One region of the Paenibacillus sp. FSL P4-0113 genome, then DNA from elsewhere that is predicted to be linked to it. Evidence: predicted binding sites of a transcription regulator. Region 1 holds the regulator's gene; each other region holds the start of a gene.
What was found. Region 1 encodes LexA, which represses DNA repair genes until DNA is damaged. Its sites were predicted from a motif close to CGAACATATGTTCG; they were not measured.

Region 2: the regulator LexA is predicted to act here: its motif matches at 2,046-2,059, upstream of addB (helicase-exonuclease AddAB subunit AddB).
Region 3: the regulator LexA is predicted to act here: its motif matches at 2,848-2,861, upstream of recA (recombinase RecA).

What each region holds. Positions count from the first base shown of each region.
Region 1 is NZ_JBBPAZ010000001.1:962,881-969,016, reverse strand. It holds gene MKX46_RS03645 (hypothetical protein) at 162-302, opposite strand; gene MKX46_RS03640 (hypothetical protein) at 343-507, opposite strand; gene MKX46_RS03635 (hypothetical protein) at 743-1,045, opposite strand; gene lexA (transcriptional repressor LexA) at 1,328-1,954, opposite strand; gene MKX46_RS03625 (LysM peptidoglycan-binding domain-containing protein) at 2,141-2,509, shown strand; gene MKX46_RS03620 (DUF896 domain-containing protein) at 2,618-2,824, shown strand; gene MKX46_RS03615 (hypothetical protein) at 2,945-3,454, shown strand; gene MKX46_RS03610 (HAD family hydrolase) at 3,610-4,404, shown strand; gene MKX46_RS03605 (1,2-dihydroxy-3-keto-5-methylthiopentene dioxygenase) at 4,504-5,046, opposite strand; gene metH (methionine synthase) at 5,328-6,136, shown strand, end outside.
Region 2 is NZ_JBBPAZ010000001.1:1,580,067-1,586,202, forward strand. It holds gene addB (helicase-exonuclease AddAB subunit AddB) at 1-1,979, opposite strand, end outside; gene MKX46_RS06515 (class I SAM-dependent rRNA methyltransferase) at 2,216-3,595, opposite strand; gene MKX46_RS06520 (Na/Pi cotransporter family protein) at 3,990-5,006, shown strand; gene MKX46_RS06525 (NUDIX hydrolase) at 4,996-5,430, opposite strand; gene mtaB (tRNA (N(6)-L-threonylcarbamoyladenosine(37)-C(2))-methylthiotransferase MtaB) at 5,535-6,136, opposite strand, start outside.
Region 3 is NZ_JBBPAZ010000001.1:30,434-36,569, reverse strand. It holds gene rny (ribonuclease Y) at 1-397, opposite strand, end outside; gene MKX46_RS00170 (regulatory protein RecX) at 772-1,521, opposite strand; gene recA (recombinase RecA) at 1,717-2,778, opposite strand; gene MKX46_RS00160 (competence/damage-inducible protein A) at 3,020-4,288, opposite strand; gene pgsA (CDP-diacylglycerol--glycerol-3-phosphate 3-phosphatidyltransferase) at 4,384-4,971, opposite strand; gene MKX46_RS00150 (YajQ family cyclic di-GMP-binding protein) at 5,181-5,672, opposite strand; gene MKX46_RS00145 (hypothetical protein) at 5,817-5,981, opposite strand; gene MKX46_RS00140 (RodZ domain-containing protein) at 6,066-6,136, opposite strand, start outside.

The sequences.
Region 1 (6,136 bases):
TGTTAGATTTATAAAAGAGTAAAATAGTAGCGACTGTTCAACTATGTGTGATATTTACGATCTCGTCCGCTTGCTTAAACGATTCATAGCAGTAGTTAGGTGTGCTGCTTAACACAAAAAAGCAGGAAGAATTTCTCCCGCTTTTTGCATGAAAACGATTATTAACGTCTGCGTTGTCTATCGTTTACGCTAAACAAATTAACAGCCAGTGCGTTACCTCTTGCACGCGCAGTGGCTCTTTGATTGGAACGGATGTTCAATCTTCTTCTTCTTAAATCACGTCTGCAATGTCTTCTGCTCATAATATCACCTCCCTTCAAGAAATGAAGGTGCGGTTGAATCTTAGTGGCGTTTATGCTTACGCTTGGAAATTTTGATATTCAAGGCATTGGTTGCTAGTGCATTTCCGCTTCCTGTTTTAGCAGCTGCGGCTTGAAAGACTTTAACGACCAGATATCTGTTTTTCCCGATGCGATGCTTATACGTTTTAACTCTATTTCTGATCATCTGCATATCTCCTTTGCTTAGTTCTGCTATATATATATGTCAATTGTGATAGTAATGTATCAGCATAAATCTATTAGAAGCAAAAAGAAGCTAGTACCTATATCCCTAAAGGTTAACAAAAAAACTCATGCGAACCTGTCTTCGCCTTTTCAACTTTACGTTGCAGGAGATTTTACAGGCAGGTCGGCATGAGTCTAATGTGTAGAATAAAGATAATATGCAGTTTGTATGAAAATTATTTACTATTAAGGGTGTTAAGTTTTTTTTCGTAGTACGCCTCTTGGGCAAAAATATGATTCAGTTGTTCTGAGAGCTGTTTATATTCTTGGCTGGCCTCTGGGTAATTATTTCTTTCGGAAATTACAGCTTCAAGTTGCTTTTCTAAATACCTGAAATGGATGAGTATTTGTAAGTACTGAATACGATCGTAGGTTGTTATGTGTGATTTCTCTTCTGCATACAAATGATCCATTGTTGGAACTGCACAGCTTACGACGATAAATATCATAACAAACGCTGAAATTATTATTTTTTTCATTTAATTCCTCCTACAGAGCTATGAGTAATTAATATACCATATTTAGCTAAAAGAAAGAAAGATCTATTAGTTTTGCCCACAACAGTATAGCTGTTCAAGATCAGTGGGGGATTTTTGAGACGATGAGGCTGATTTTATAGTAGATACAATAGGAATAGGTTGCTAAAAGGAAAGAATAGTTGTGAGATACATAATAAGCATAATAACAATACAAAACCGGCTTGCCCTAGGCAGCCGGTTTTGTATTAGGGGATAGAATAACGGGGAAGGAAGAACGAGAAATCAGTGGAAGTCCCGGAAGAGTCCTACAACTTTGCCCAAAATACTGACGTGTGTCAGACGAAGCGGTTCAAAGGCTGGATTTTCAGGTTGAAGCCGGATATGATCTTTTTCTTTGTAGAAGGTTTTAACTGTAGCTTCGTCTTCATCTGTCATAGCTACAACAATATCGCCATTATCAGCGGTCTGCTGCTGACGTACGATTACATAGTCTCCGTTAGCAATCCCAGCCTCAATCATGCTTTCGCCTACAACAGATAACATGAATATTTTATCCTCACCAACAAAGTGTTGGGGAAGAGGAAAGTAATCTTCAATATTTTCTGTCGCCGTAATAGGAAGACCAGCGGTTACTTTGCCGACGACGGGGACACGACTAATGGAGTAATTAATCAAGTTGCTGTTATCCGATTCGTCTTGACCGAGTAACTCAATAGCCCGTGGTTTTGTAGGATCGCGGCGAATGAGTCCTTTTTTCTCTAAACGATCCAAATGACCGTGAACCGTAGAACTGGAGGCCAATCCGACAGCCTCGCCTATTTCGCGTACAGAAGGGGGGTATCCCTTTAGACGCACTTCATTGCGGATAAATTCAAGAATGGCCTGCTGGCGGCTCGAAATCTTAGACATACCGTATCAACCCCATTTAGTAACGTTTGGGAAAATTATAGCATAGAACCTCCGTTCGTACAAACATAAGTTCTAAATAATCCCTAAAAAAATTGCGAACTTTTGTTCTCTTTTCTATTGAACAAAACAAACGTTCGTGTTATATTGTGAAAACATAAGAACAAACGTTTGGAGGACACAACCATGATGAAATATAGCACCTATCAAAGTATTTTTCCAATGAATATAGAAAATTTACAGGAGACCCGAAAAGAGGGTAGGGCGCGTTTTATGCAGATTATTACCCATACTCTTTTACTTAAGCTTCTTATTATAGTGATTGTTGCTTGGATTGCAGGAGCAGGTGTACTTACGGTTTTCGCGGCTCCTTCAGCTTCCAAGGAAGAAGTGACTAAACTGACAGTACAACCTGGGGATACGTTGTGGCAGATTGCCTCGAATCATAAACCGGAACGAATGGATACACGGGTATATATAGAAGGAATTGTGCGGATTAACGGTTTAGAGGATCGGGGAGTGCAGGCAGGTCAGGTACTCAAGCTTCCTGACTTATGATCAATAGACTATTAGAGCTTGTCAGGGAGCGTAATGCGGGAGCCTTGACAAGCTCTTTTCTACATGTCAAAGTGTATTATATCTTTGCTTTTATGGAGGGGACACAATTTGGATATAGACAGCTTGGTACAGCGCATTAATGAATTAGCGCGCAAAGCAAAATCCGAGGGATTAACAGAAGAGGAAACCACAGAACGTGCCAATCTTCGGGAAATTTATTTAGGTAACATTCGCCGTAATTTTCGGCAGCAGCTAGAAACGATTGAATTTGTGGACGATGATACATCGAAGGGAAATGACGGGCTGAAGCATTAATGTTGTTAAAGCGGCCAAGCCTGCAATTTGCCTTTTGTTTTAGGTACCTCTCATGGTATCTATATAGATCAGCTTTGAGGCAATTGTTTTAATGTAATATATCTGGGAAGGAATTGAGAGATGGCCCGATCATTTGAAAGAAAAGTACGCAAAAACACAGCGCATTTAAATAAATCGCGCAAAAAGCAAGGTATTCAAACCATTAGCGGCGCAGGTTCTGCAATGGATATTTTTCGTGGCCGTAATATTACTGTGCCAATTATGCTGGCTGGTCTTTCTGTATTGTACATGCTGATGAGTTACTTTTTGACTAAGACCGGTATGCGAGGGATGGATTGGCTTGTATTCGGCCTGTACTTGATGCTGGCTGTTATCTTTTTTATCCGTCGTCCTTATCTGAAAGTGGGAAAGGATACTCTCTATATGCTGAAAGGTGGTAGAGAACGTCCAATGACGGCAGGGGACATGAAAGCCATCAAGATTGAAAAGGGTTACGTAACCGTTGAAAGAAAAGGTAAGGGTGGTAATTTTATTTTCACAAAATCATTAGGTCGCTATGACACGGATGCCATTGCAGAGCGACTTGAGAAGTTTGCGCTATCCAATCAGATACAGGTTGACAAGAAATAACTGATTTAGCCTGTAGCTCTGTAACAAAGGCCGTATGATGTTATTTCATATAACATGCTGCGGCCGCTTGCTTAATATGGGCACACATAACGATTCAAATGCTTAATCAAGCAAATAGGCGTACATATACTGTGGAAAGAGAGTGGATAATTCAGATGACGATTCAAGCGGTAATGTTTGATCTTGATGATACCCTTTTGTGGGATGAACGTAGTGTAGAAGAGGCATTTGATGCAGCGTGTCAAACAGGCTCCCGTGAAGCAGGTGTTGATCCAAAAGCTCTGGAGGAAGCCGTACGTAAAGAAGCACGCGCTTTGTATGAATCCTATGAAACCTTTAGTTTTACTCAAATGATCGGCATTAATCCGTTTGAAGGATTGTGGGCGAATTTTACAGCAGGTGAGCAACCTGAATTCCGTCAATTGGAACAGTTGGCCCCTGTTTATCGAAAGGAATCATGGCGCAGAGGACTCCAGCAACTAGGGATAGATAATGAGAAGTTGGCGGAAAAGCTGGCTACCCAATTTGCTTCGGAAAGACGCGCACGTCCCCATGTATATGAAGAAACGTTTGAAATTCTAGAACAATTGAAGGGACAATACAAGCTGTTATTATTGACAAACGGTTCCCCTGATTTACAACAGGAGAAACTGGATGGAGTTCCTCAATTAGCTCCTTTCTTTGATCATGTGGTCATTTCAGGTTCATTTGGTCGAGGCAAGCCGGATCCGTCTATATTCCAGCATGCGTTGGGGCTTCTTGGTATTGAGCCTGAACATGCTTTAATGGTAGGAGATAAGCTGACGACTGATATTCAAGGAGCGTTGGCAGCAGGTGTTCACTCGGTGTGGGTGAACCGAAACGCCAAAACCAATACCACAGAGATCAAGCCGAAGTTTCAAATCAAGCATCTGTCTGAATTGGATGGAATTATTCAGTCGTTAAAGTAAGAAATCTACACCTTTAGAAACGAGTATTAAGAAAACTCCCTTCGCTCGATTGTCACAGAGCAGAGGGAGTTTTTTATTTACACAAGGATAAATTCGTAATTATGCTTTAATGAAGGTTGGATCTTCGAACGGTTCCGCAATCCAGCCATTTTCTTCAATGAACAAGCGGACTGCTACGATCTTTTGATTCTCCATTAAAGTGAAGAAGTGAGGTATATTTTCGGGTACGGAGATAACGTCCCCCGGTGAAAGCTCTACGTTAAAATAGTCGATCTCTTCAGGTCCTTTAATAATAAAGATGCCTTTACCAGCGATAATGGCACGGATTTCATCCTCGGTATGGGTGTGAATTTGCTCAAACTTGGCTAGCAACTCGTCCAAATTCGGCGTTGCTTCAGATAGAGTGATAACGTCCCATATTTTATATCCGCGACGTGCGGCTAAATCCTTGATTTCGGGTTCAAATGTTTTGAGAACAGCGGCCTTTTGATCATCTGTTAAGGTAAAGTTCTCTTGCAGCTCCCCGGACAATTTGGAAGCATCCCAATGTTCATACAATATCTCGTGACTCTCCAGAAATTCACGTACTTGTTCTTCACCGCTAATTCTTTCATTCGTATTACGTATTAAGATTTCGGCCATGTATTTATCCCCTCTTTTCCACTTGGATTAATGTTATATAAAGAATACCATGTCTTGAAACGTTGTACAATACAGGATTTCAACATTTTATAATGCAAATGAACATAGCTAAAGGATGCAGGGTTAAGTACGTTTAATAATGCTACAAACTATAAAAATGGATAAGAGAAGTCGTTTTTACAAAGAACAACCTGTATAAAACGTATGTTTTTACTTCAATCTATCTAAATGATACGGTTTCTGCTAAACTAGGATTTAACGTTTTGCGGGGGTGAAGAAATTTGGATAAAGTTAGCTTGCAGGATGCATTACAACGAAGAATACTCCTTCTTGATGGGGCCATGGGCACCATGATTCAACAGGAAGACCTTTCCCCCGATGATTTTGGTGGGGAAGAGCTGGAGGGCTGTAATGAAATGCTGGTCTTAACGAGACCGGATGTCATTCAAGGGATTCATGAAGCATACTTGAAGGCCGGAGCAGACCTAATTGAAACGAATACATTTGGAGCAACATCCGTCGTTTTGGCGGATTACGATATACCAGAACGTGCCCGTGAAATTAATCTGGTGGCGGCCAAGCTGGCGCGTAACGCGGTGGATAAATACAGCACTGCGGACAAGCCTCGTTTTGTAGTAGGAGCTATGGGCCCAACCACGAAAACCTTGTCTGTCACAGGCGGTGTTACATTTGCTGAGCTGATTGACAGCTATCAAGAGCAGGCCTTGGCACTTATTGAAGGCGGCGTGGATGTACTCCTTTTGGAGACCTCACAGGATACGCTTAACGTCAAGGCTGGAAGTATCGGAATTCGGCAGGCTTTTGAGCAGACAGGTATCGAGCTTCCGCTAATGATTTCAGGCACGATTGAGCCTATGGGAACGACGTTGGCCGGACAAAATATCGAATCCTTTTCCATATCACTGGAACACTTACATCCAATTTCGATTGGGTTGAATTGTGCTACGGGTCCAGAGTTTATGCGTGATCATATTCGCTCTCTGTCTGAAATGTCCTCTGCAGCTATTAGCTGTTATCCAAATGCGGGCTTGCCCGATGAAAATGGCCAATACCATGAATCGCCTGATTC
Region 2 (6,136 bases), 620 kb from region 1:
TCCGGCGCCAGCTCTACGCCTCGTTCGTTTAATGCCGTACGCTCCTGCTCATTCAACACACCGTCCTCATGGAACACAGCCGGCATCACACCTTCGTTCATACCTAGCACAAAAGCATGTTGAATACCGGTCACACGTGTACGGTCCGTGTTTCCGACTAGAACCTGATCCACAGCTGGCGGAACAAGTCCCATACGGAATTCAGCCAATCCCGTTTCTAGCACACCCGCAAACAAAGAGGTATCCAGCCTCTCGTCACCCATCATTTCGACGATTTGATCCAGTAGTTCAAGCACTGCGTCCCATACCTGACGATGCTCCTTCGCCTGCTCAGGATTTCCTGCTTTCTCTGCCTGATGAATGAAGGCGTCCAGCTTGTGGCCAATTTCTGCATCCTCCAGTAACAGATATACCGCTTCACACTTCTCAAGTGCAGTTCGTGCCTTGCCCACACGTTTCTCAAACGCACGTAAAGGCATCACGATCACATCCCGACACAGCTCCATCAAATCCAACGTTTCATCCCGCCTACGGTTCCGTTCCTGCTCCTCCAGCTCCAGTGACAAGCTGGGCACAGCCTGCCACGGGCGACCATCTGTCCAACGGCTACCTTGTATTCCGCAGGCCAGTACATAGTTTTCCAGACGATCCATCTCCTCGCGGTTCACCCGACCGTCCAGCGGTAGGAGAAGATCTGTTTTGACCGCACGAAATACATCCTCATACCGCCAACGTCGCTGCACGATATCCAGCGAAGCCCGAATCAATTCCACTAAGGGATGATGCAATACACTTCTCCGCTGATCCAGAAATACTGGAACCTCATATTGTTTGAATATCGGTTCCACCCATGGCTCATAATCTTCAATATGACGCACAAACAGGGCCATCTCCCGATAACGCGCGCCCTCATCTCGGGCCAGACGACGCATTTCGCGCACAGCCCCTTCCAGCTCTGCACGGCGATTAGCCGCAGTGTACAGTTTTATGCCCTCCGGTTGCTTTTCTGTCCACTGCTCTCGAAGATGCTGCTGACGCATCCGTTGTTCCTGATTCCGTAACCCTGTACGATGTTCAAAGTTAGCCTCCAAATACGCCAACGCTGGATGCTCCTTAAATCTCGGTAGCGGATCAGGGCGCAGTAATTGTGTCTGCGTCTCTATCATCAGCTCATCTGCCATTCCTTTGAGCTTTACATACGTAGCCGCCGAAGGATGAAACAAATCCAGCTCATGCGGAAGCTGTCCGTTCTCGTAGCTGCGGTTGCAAGTCAGAGCCACCGTCAATGAAGAGGCATGCAGCATAAGCTGCTCCACAACCTTATATTCATGTGGTGTAAACCTACGGTAGCCATCCATCCAAATATCTGCCCCACGCACAAGAGAAGACTCAGCAATCTGTTCTGCCAGCATGCGCAGCGTATCTTCACCATCGATATATTTAAGCGTCAGCTCTCGTTCAAAATCCTCATAGATTAGACTGATATCTTTGAGCTTGCCGCGCAAAATCGGAGTTGACTCTCCAGCAGCGTTCATTCGCTCCAGTTGCTCGGGTACAGACCGAGTATCATTTCCATACTGCTTTAGCTCCGTAAACAATGTATTCAACCGATCCACAAAGCCGAGCTGGTCTCCCGAATCCTTAAACAAACTCAGTTCATCCTTGCGACGACGAATAATTTTATATAAAAGCATCTTCTTGCCTTCTTCCGTTACAGGCACCAGCGCTGAACCCCCAGTTTCCTGCATAACTAAATAGGCAAGACGATGAAATCCCATCACTTGGGCGCGCACCGACCCCTGAATACCGTTTCCGGCTTCTGTAAGTAACGCATGCTCAGAAGCAAATGACGATTGCTCCGGTACAAGTAACAGCATAGGCTTACCTAGCGGCTCCTCGCGTAACATAGACGTCATTTCATTGCGGATTAACGTACTTTTACCACTCCCAGAGCGGCCAATCAACAAACGGACCGACATGATGCGGCCTCCTTTCCAACGAACAACATTCTATTAAACAGTATAGCATATCAGACAAGGGAGAAAAGAACGTACGTTTGCCATGTTGTAGCAATTCTTTCTCCCTATAAAAAATAAATCAGTCCCGCAGAATGGCTTGGTGCACGCCTTCTCTACAGAACTGATTTATACCTAAAACGAGTTTATTTTACCTATTTAATCACCAAAAGGGCGATTGACTTTGACTTTGTATGAAACTACAACTGTGTCCGGCTGCGCACCTCAAAGATGGCGAATTTCAAGTAATGGCCTTCCTCCACACCCAAAATTTGAGGATGGTCCTTACCAGCTGCTCTCCAGTCTACCAGACGAAGGATTTTGCCGGCATCTGCCGCTGCTTCCTTAATGGTGTCCAAAAACAACTCCGGCCGCATGTGGAACGAGCAACTCGCTGTCACCAGATAGCCGCCCTCATTAACGAGCTTCATCCCGTGCAGGTTGATATCTTTATATCCACGTGTAGCCCCTTTGACAGCGTTCTTCGTTTTGGCAAAGGCTGGCGGATCAAGAATGACCACGTCAAAGGTGCGTCCGCCACCCGCTGTCAGCGGCTTAGACGTATCTCCTTTGCCCCCGGCTCGTGCATTGCGTTCCTCTACACCTTTCACCTGATTGCGCAAATATTGAAAAGCATCGTCGACGACAAACTCGACGCGTTCCTCAAAACCGTTCAGCTTGACATTGTCCCGCGCACTTTCAATCGCATGCTCAGAAATATCAAGACAAGTTACTTTTTTAGCACCATATTTACAGGCATTGAGCGTAAAGCTTCCCGTATGTGAAAAACATTCCAATACGGTTGCGCCGTCCCAGAATGGGAATTCAACAACCTTACCACTTTTATTCACTGGCTTCATGACCGTTGTGGCAGCGTCCCCTGAGTCTGTAGCAACTTCTTGTAGCGTAATTCCACTACGTGCTCCCCAACCTGTCATCAACGGTGCTATGGCCGCACGATTTTCACGCTGGTCAAAGAAATAACCCGTCTTCTGGCCCTCTACGATATCAACCTTGATGTGCAGGCCATTTTCCGTCACCACTACATGACGCGGGCAATCACCGTACAAAGGACCCTTCGTTTGTTTCAATCCTTCCAGCTCTCGGATGGATACATCACTGCGCTCATATATACCAACAGGACCCAATACTTCAACGAGCGCATCCCTGATTTCTTCCCTGCGCCGATCCATGCCAAGCGTTAACAGCTGCACAACCAACACATCACCAAAACGGTCTACAATCAGTCCAGGCAAAAAATCAGCCTCGCCGTACACCAACCGATAAGCGTCTCCCCCGGTCACAAAACGTTCGCGGTGCTCCAGACATTTGCGAAAGCGTTGGGCAAAAAAGTTTTGATCCATCGCTTCCAGCGGCTCATAGGACATCACACGCACTGTAATTTGTGAAGCCGGATTATAGTAACCTGTCGCCAAATAACGCCCCTGATGGTTAACAATACTGACCAAATCGCCTGCCTCTGGGTCTCCTTCGATCTTGGCTATTTCGTTTTTAAACACCCAAGGGTGTGCGTGCTCCAGCCTTTTTTTACGGCTGCGTTCTAATATTACTGAAGGCAAAATCCTTCACTCCCATTCTTGGATTACTCAAAGTGTTAAAACGTTGTTCGATAGGGGCGCGGCTCTGCGGATCATTTGATCTTACGATCGCTGTTGCACGGGGATTCTTTGGATTTTATAAATGATTTTAATGGTAAGAATCCCCCTAGGTTTATACTTCCGAAGCAGCTTTCCTTTGGAAAGCTTTCAGGCGAACGCTCTCGCTTCTCCAGATTCAAATGATCCGCTTCGCTACTGCCCGCCTGTATATCGGCGTCACGCTTTTAAAGCTTGTGAAGATACTACAAAAATTATCGTTTTCCTAAAAAGAGCTTAGCCATGCTTGTCATGGCTGTCCTCGACAGATCATAGGCTGTTACATAAGTATTTTCACCTAGAAAAGGGGGCTATGCCCGTGCTTATACATGTTATACTCCCGCTGTGCGGCGGACTGTTTATTTTTTTGGGCGGGATGAAGCTGATGGAAGCAGCCCTCCGGCATTTGGCCGGCCCCTTCCTCACCCGTTGGCTGAACCGCGCCACCGTTTCCCCTTGGCGGGGTATGCTGTTCAGTTCAGGCATTACCGCCCTGTTGCAAAGCAGCACCGCTGTAACGGTGCTGACGATCGGACTGGTCAACGCCGGGCTATTGACCTATGGCCGTACGCTCGGCATCATTCTTGGCACCAATATCGGTACCTGTCTCACCACCGAGCTGATGGGGCTCCAGCTTGGCAAGCTGGCTGTTCCGCTGCTCTGCGGCTCACTGCTCTGCTGGAGCGCCGCCGTACTGTGGGGAGAATCAATCTCCGTTCGCCAGTACGCGTCTGCCGGAGTTTCACCCGGCTCCAATGGGCTTAGCCGTCCGCAGGCTGTACAATATATCAGCCTCGTATTTGCTGGATTTTCGCTGATTCTGGCGGGTATCCGCGTAATGCAAACGGTCGGCCCATGGATTGAGCAGGCCGGACTATTCCGCTGGTTTCTTGATCACGCTGCGGCCAACATGTGGTGGGCCTTCGCTGCGGGTGCCTGCCTGACCGCACTGGTTCACAGTAGCGCAGCCGTTATTGGCATGGCGATCAGCCTTGCCGCTGCGGGTGCCTTGCCAGCCGATGTAGGGATCGCCATCGTCATCGGCTCCAATGTAGGCACCTGCGTGACCGCCCTGATTGCCGCTGTTGGCGGCAGCGTGTCCGGCAAATTTGTAGCCTGGTCCCATGTGCTGCTGAACGTAGGCGGAGCCTTGCTCTTTATGCCGTTGATCCCTGGGCTAGAAATGGCCGCCGCCTGGATATCTACCGGAGCCAAGGTAGCCCATGCCCAAACCCTGTTTAACGTCATTAGCTCTCTACTGGTCTTGCCTCTGTGCTACCTACCTGTATGGACTCGTTTAGAGGATCGTATATCTCCCCACAGAATCAAACGTTAATTCCTAGCATGGACAGCGCCTTGCTCAAAATGACATCATTATTGTCATATCCGCCCTGGCGCTGGAGAAGCCATGCTTCCTCAGGCTTATGCCATGCAACTCCCTTAATTTCTTCGATTTGTGCCTGTAAATCCCCATCTAGTGCCTCTACAAGATAATAGTGTACTTCTTTATCCACTTCCCCAAATTCCGGATGCTGATACGTATAAGCAATCATATCTACATGCTGGATAATCCGCCCGTTCAACCCTGTTTCCTCGCGAATTTCACGTAAAGCCGTCTGTTCGATTGTTTCTCCCAACTCCATTTTTCCTTTAGCCAAGGATACCTTGCCATATCGGTCAGTAATGAGCTGAATTTCAAGTTGCTCCCCCTGTTTGCGAAACACAACACCGCCTGCTGAAATTTCCTTTTTTGCTGCCATCCTGTAATCTCCCTTCCTTGCGCAACAAGGATTCCGTCCTCTCTGTAAGGAAAGGCGAAATCCTTGTTTGCCATCTCTATTGCCTTTTCAGGCTTTTTTTGTTCTTACAGAGCTGTTTGCAGCCCATTCTCCAGTACGCGAACCAATTGGCCTTCACTTTCATTAATGCCTGCCTTCGTTAGCTTCACGCGGCATACCTTGCCAACCAGATCCTCAGTACCTTCAAACGCCAGTTGAATATAATTGTCACTATATCCATGGAGTATGCCGCTATCTTCGGTCCCTTTCGGCGCAACTTCCGGAATGACCTCCAGCACCTGACCTACAAACTTCTCAGCATACGCCAGTTGCATTTGCTCTGACAGTTGTATCAGCTCATGCACTCGTGCATTTTTCACGTCTTCGTCCACCTGATCCTCCATACGCGCCGCAGGAGTTCCACTACGCTTGGAGTACGGAAACACATGCATTTCCGAAAAACCGATTTTTTTCATCAGCTCATAGCCATTGCGGAACATTTCATCCGTCTCCCCAGGGAAGCCGACAATTACGTCCGTTGTAATCGCAACATCGGGCATTGCTTTGCGAATCATAAGCATTTTGTTATAAAACTCTTCTGTGGTGTACTTACGACGCATCCGTTTCAATACAGTGTCGTCCCCCGCCTGAAGCGGTATGTGAAAATGACGAACCAGCTTGGTGGAAC
Region 3 (6,136 bases), 930 kb from region 1:
TCTTGTAAATCAAATCAATTTGCTGCTGGGTTTCATCGATTCGTTTCTCTTTGTTGGCCACCTGTTCTTCTTTGCGTTCCAGCGATTCCAATTTTTTATCCAGCGATTCTTCTTTTTGCAGCAATCTTCGTTCCTGTCGTTGAATTTCATTGCGACGTTCACGAGTTTCTTTTTCAGCTTCGGCACGGATGCGGTGAATTTCATCTTTCGCTTCCAATACCGTTTCCTTCTTCAGCGCTTCTGCCTCTTTTTTCGCGTTCTCCACGATTTGCGCGGCAGCTTCTTCCGCACTGGAGATCTTAGCTTCTGCAATAGATTTGCGAATAAAATAACCAATCCCGAACCCAAAGAATAACGCGGCTACAGCAACGAGAACGAACCAGATCGCAGTCATCATACTGTTCACCTCCCCGTTGGTTCCTCCAAGGCATTCCTTGGGACTTTTTGCAATTGTCACATTTACTTTGATCGTCAAACTAAGATAACGACACAAGGTCGTTTCATTTCATATGCACATGCTTTCACATGTACAATTCCGCCTGGCATAGCGGCATCACTTGTTATTTGGCGATGAGAACTCACCGGTGGATTCCGCTTTTTTGGAAGGAAAAAGGGCGTTCCACAAGTATCGTTTCATATATATTTTATTATTTGACAAATGGCATTGTCAAGGGAATGCAAACATTAGTAGAGTACCATGCAGCTTTCCATGTAATAACTAGCTCATCCTATCCGTTCATACTAGCCCAAGGTTCAGCAGCCGTTTGGCAATTATTCCTCCCACTGCAACAATTCCTCGTCATCTGAAGCAGCGTCATGCTCGGCCGCAGTGAGATGATTGACCACTCGGCGTGTCATATCCCCCGAATATCCGCGTCTCATGAGAAAAGGGTAGGTTTTCCTTTTTTTCTCCGTTATATCACCACGTACCTGATTCCATTTCTTACGTCCGATCGTCAAAGCACTCTCCCACTCCTCATTATCGGTGATTTCACCTAACGCTTCCCCAATAGAGGCTTTAGAGATGCCTTTCTGACGGAGTTCTTGCCTAACCCACATCTTCCCCTTACGTTGGCTAGTTATACGCTGCCTTGCCCATTGGCGGGCGTACAAATCATCATCCACGAGTTGCTCCCTTTCCAGTCGGACCATTACTTCGTCAATAACAGACTGATCCAGTTCTTTTTGCACCAAACGCTGGGCAATTTCCTGACGTGTGCGAGGCTTTCGCCCCAAATATCGAAGCGCGAGTACATAGGCCTGTTGCTTTTCATCTGCCAGAACAATATCTTCCAGTTCTTTTTTGACGAATGACGTTCCTTTGAACATATTGTACTTGATCATTACATCTTCTAATACAGACAATGAATACGGGCCAAAATGAATGATATAGCGTCCACGTTTGCGTCCCTGTCCCTGCTCTACCCTAGTAATCATCAATTCCTCATGATCCGGAAAAAGAGAAATCTCTTGTTGCTTATTTGCTTCCGCAGAATATTCATCTTCATCGTCCAACTGCAATATGTTTCCCTCACTTTGAAATTCACGAAAGCAGTCTTTGGACAACTGCTACGCAAAAGTTAGATTCCGCTGACAAAGCAGCTTTAATTGATGCAAAAATGCCCTGCACAACTGTGCAGGGCATCAGAATCATGCTATTCAACCGGATTGTGCCATAACCCTGGCTCCAGTTCACAAATCAGGATTCACCAAGCTTTATTCAAGCTCCAACAATTCCTGTTCTTCCTTGGCTTGCTGTGCCAACTCTTCTTCTGTAGGCGGAGCAACCGTCGTAATCAAATTGCTTGCCACCCGAATTTTTTGCTCGATCGTACTAGCAATGTTCGGATTTTCCTTCAAAAATTGCTTCGCATTCTCACGTCCCTGACCAAGGCGCTCACCTTCGTAGGAATACCAAGCTCCACTCTTGTCGACAATGTCATGCTCCGTACCGATATCGATCAAGCTACCTTCTTTGGAAATGCCCTCACCGTACATAATGTCCACTTCAGCCTGACGGAATGGAGGGGCAACTTTATTCTTCACGACTTTAATACGTGTGCGGTTACCCACAATGTCGTTACCCATTTTCAAACTTTCAATACGACGAACATCCAAACGTACCGTAGAGTAAAACTTCAAGGCACGTCCACCTGGTGTTGTTTCAGGGTTACCGAACATAACACCTACTTTTTCACGTAGCTGGTTAATAAAAATAGCAATAGTTTTCGATTTGTTAATGGCTCCAGACAGCTTACGCAATGCCTGCGACATCAGACGTGCTTGAAGACCGACATGGGAATCTCCCATTTCGCCTTCAATCTCTGCCTTCGGCACAAGTGCCGCTACGGAGTCAACAACTACAATGTCTACTGCTCCACTACGTACAAGGGCTTCGGCAATCTCAAGCGCCTGCTCTCCTGTATCTGGTTGCGATAGTAACAACTCATCAATATTGACACCCAGCTTGCTTGCATACGACGGATCAAGCGCATGCTCGGCGTCGATAAAGGCGGCTTGTCCGCCTGTTTTTTGCACCTCTGCGATAGCGTGAAGAGCTACTGTCGTTTTACCGGATGATTCCGGTCCGTATATTTCAATAACCCGGCCTCTTGGAAAGCCGCCCGTTCCTAACGCAATATCCAAAGCAATCGAACCACTGGGGATCGTTTCCACTTGCATGTGGGTAGACTCACCCAACTTCATAATGGAACCTTTACCAAATTGCTTTTCTATTTGACGGAGCGCCATATCCAGCGCAGCACGACGATCTGACAATAAACTCACATCCTTCATTGTTTGTACTTTAATAATACCTTGTTTTGACACGCTTGCCAAGCATTTTTTCGAACATACATTCGTTTTTTTATTCACACAGCTCTCTTCTGTAATTACACCTGTCTCTTAAAACAAAAAAAGAACCGCTGGCAAAAGGCTTTGCAACGGTTCTTCCGATAAGGTGATTATATCATGAATATCTATCTAAAACAACTCTACGACCCACACTGTACATAGATGATTAAGAGAGTTTCTCGTTCTCTACCAGCCTGCGCCACAATCTGTACAGAATCGCTTTGACTGATCGCAGTCGGATTGTTTCGCGGTTACCACTCAGTCTCAGTTCATGTACTTCCGTTTCCTTGTCGCGTTCAGCAATGCCAATATACACTAGACCGACTGGCTTACGTTCGGAATACCCAGGTCCGGCTACACCAGTAACTGAAAGTCCAAAATCGCTGTCCATGATCATTCTCGCCTGCTCTGCAAGCACAAGGGCCACTTCCTTACTCACTGCACCTGGCGCTTGATCCCCCTCTAAATAATCACAAGGCACGTTGAGTAATTTCATCTTCATTTCATTGGAATAGCACACGATGCCACCTTGAAACATAGTAGCACTGCCAGGTATAGAAGTGAGGTGTTCCATCAGCAGTCCACCTGTACAGCTTTCTGCCGCACTCACAGTGAGTCCGCGATTGGCCATTAGATCTACGATAACCTTCTCCAGCGTAACATCTTCGCTTGCATACATAAATTCCGAAAGACGCTGCTGAATTTCTACTTCCGTAGCCGTCAGCTTAATCAATGCTTCACTTTCGCTGGCCGCCTTGGTGGATATACGGATCGTGACTTCCCCTTCCTTGGCATAAGGAGCAATCGTGGGGTCTGTCTGGGATTGGATCAGATCTAACAAACGGGTTTCAAGAGCTGACTCACCAATCCCTGCAAATTTTAGCATTTTTGAATAAATTGGCATTTCCTCACCGCTCAATGCCTGCTGAAGCAACCAAGGTTTGGCCTGGTTTGCAAACATCGGTTTGAGTTCCTTAGGAGGTCCAGGCAAAACTACATAAAATTTACCATCCTGTGCAATTGCGTCGCCCACAGCTAGCCCTGTCTCATTTTCAAGCGGAGTAGCACCTTCAATAGAAAGCGCCTGCCGGCGGTTATTTTCGGTCATTTCTACCCCACGGTTACGAAAAAATTGATCTAGCTTGTCCATTGCAAGACGATCTATGTGCAATTTTCGCCCCAATACAGACGCTATCGCATCTTTCGTCAAATCATCCTGGGTCGGTCCCAGACCGCCAGAAAATAAAATAATATCCGCACGCTTCTGAGCAATTCTTATGGCTTCCTGAAGCCGATCTATGTTATCGCCAACCACAGTCTGAAAATATACATCGATTCCAATTGTAGCCAACTCTTGTGACAAATATTGAGCATTTGTATTCACTATTTGTCCGAGCAATAACTCTGTTCCTACCGCAATTATTTCAGCTTTCATCAATTCTTCCTCCTGTACTGCGAATATGATGGGAATTATATAAAGAAACAGCAATAAGTTTAGTCCCTATTGCTGTTTCCATAAAATTTATACTGTTAAACCTTGGAGGAGCTCAGCAAATGGATATTTTTCACGAAATAATCAATACCCGAATAAATGGTGATCAACACCGCTGCCCATATCGCTATTAAATCAAACGGTATACCAAGAAAAACAAACGGGAAATTATTAATGAGCAGCGCTACTATAGCAACAATCTGAATGATCGTCTTTAATTTGCCCCAATTGCTTGCAGCAACCACAGACCCATCCAGCAAGGCAATCTGACGCAGCCCCGTAACCGCAAACTCACGGCTAACAATCACAACAACAATCCACGAATCAATTTTCCCCATTTCTACCAAGGAAACCAAAATGGCGGTTACCAAAAGCTTATCAGCAAGGGGGTCCAACAGCTTGCCCAAATTGGTGACCATATTATTTTTACGTGCCAAATACCCGTCAAGACCGTCCGTGCTGGCTGCTACAAGGAAAATGATAGCCGCAATCAGCTGATTATACGGCAGCTTGAAAGCTCCGATCTCAATCGGTGGCGGATAAAAATCAAAGTCCACCAGCAAAGCCAGCATCATCACCGGGATAAGGCAAATCCGCGTTATTGTAATTCTGTTGGGTAAATTCACAACACACTCTCCCCTGATTATCGTACTTGATTACAAATGGCAGTTTTCGGATTAAATTCAACCCTATGTAAATCGCTTTCGGCGAGCGCTATACACCTGAATTGTCTGCATTTTCGTTACAAGTATAATATGGCGCAAAACGCATGTCAAAATAACCTGCCGCACATCAAGCAACGTTTTTCCTGCAAAATATATGAGGGAAAACGTCTTTATTTCATGTTTGTAAATTGAAGCTCCAATGGCAAATCAGCTTTACGTAGCAATTGAATGATCGCCTGTAAATCATCCCTGTTTTTCCCGGTCACCCGGATTTGATCACCTTGAATCTGACTTTTAACTTTTAGCTTGGAGTCCCGAATAAGAATGTTAATTTTCTTGGCATTATCCTGATCAATTCCCTGCTTCAGCGAAAGACGCTGACGCACTGAACCTAGAGAAGCGGGTTCCAATTTGCCATACTCCACATTTTTGAGGGACAGACCTCGTTTAGCCATTTTAGACTGCAAAATATCAATCACCGCATTCAGCTTGTATTCGTCTTCCGATGCAATCGTAAGAGCTTCTTTCTCAAGCTTGAGGCTACTTTTGCTATCCTTGAAATCAAATCGTGTTTCAATTTCACGCTCCGTCTGATGAACCGCATTTGTTAACTCCTGCATATCCATTTTGGAGACGATATCAAATGAATTTTCTGAAGCCATCGTTTCACTTTCCTTTCCACAACAAAGTTCAATATCTAATTATAGGCTAGTCATTTACAAAAATCCAATAATCGGTTGACTAAAAAGGCGTTCTTGCCAGTTTTCCTGACAAAAACGCCTTTATTTCATTTACGGTCAAAATATCTAATTATGGCTTCGTGTTGGAGTTCGGAACATATCCAAAAGTCCAAGCACAATGTGAGCAAGACCAAAGCCCAGTATGCCATAGCCCCATGCATTCGGTGTCAGATAATAGCCCAGTAAACTGACAATTATACCGAGCCCAGTCACAATCCAGCTGACGGTCATAACGTATACACCTCACTTTGCGGAAAATGAAATGACTGCCTTTCCAGGAATTACAGTCATTAGTATTTCCTCGCACCAAGGCGTTTATTCACCATTAGTAGTTGTAGAATCTGTACCACTTTGTGCTGAATCCGTACTGCTACCTGTCGTAGAAT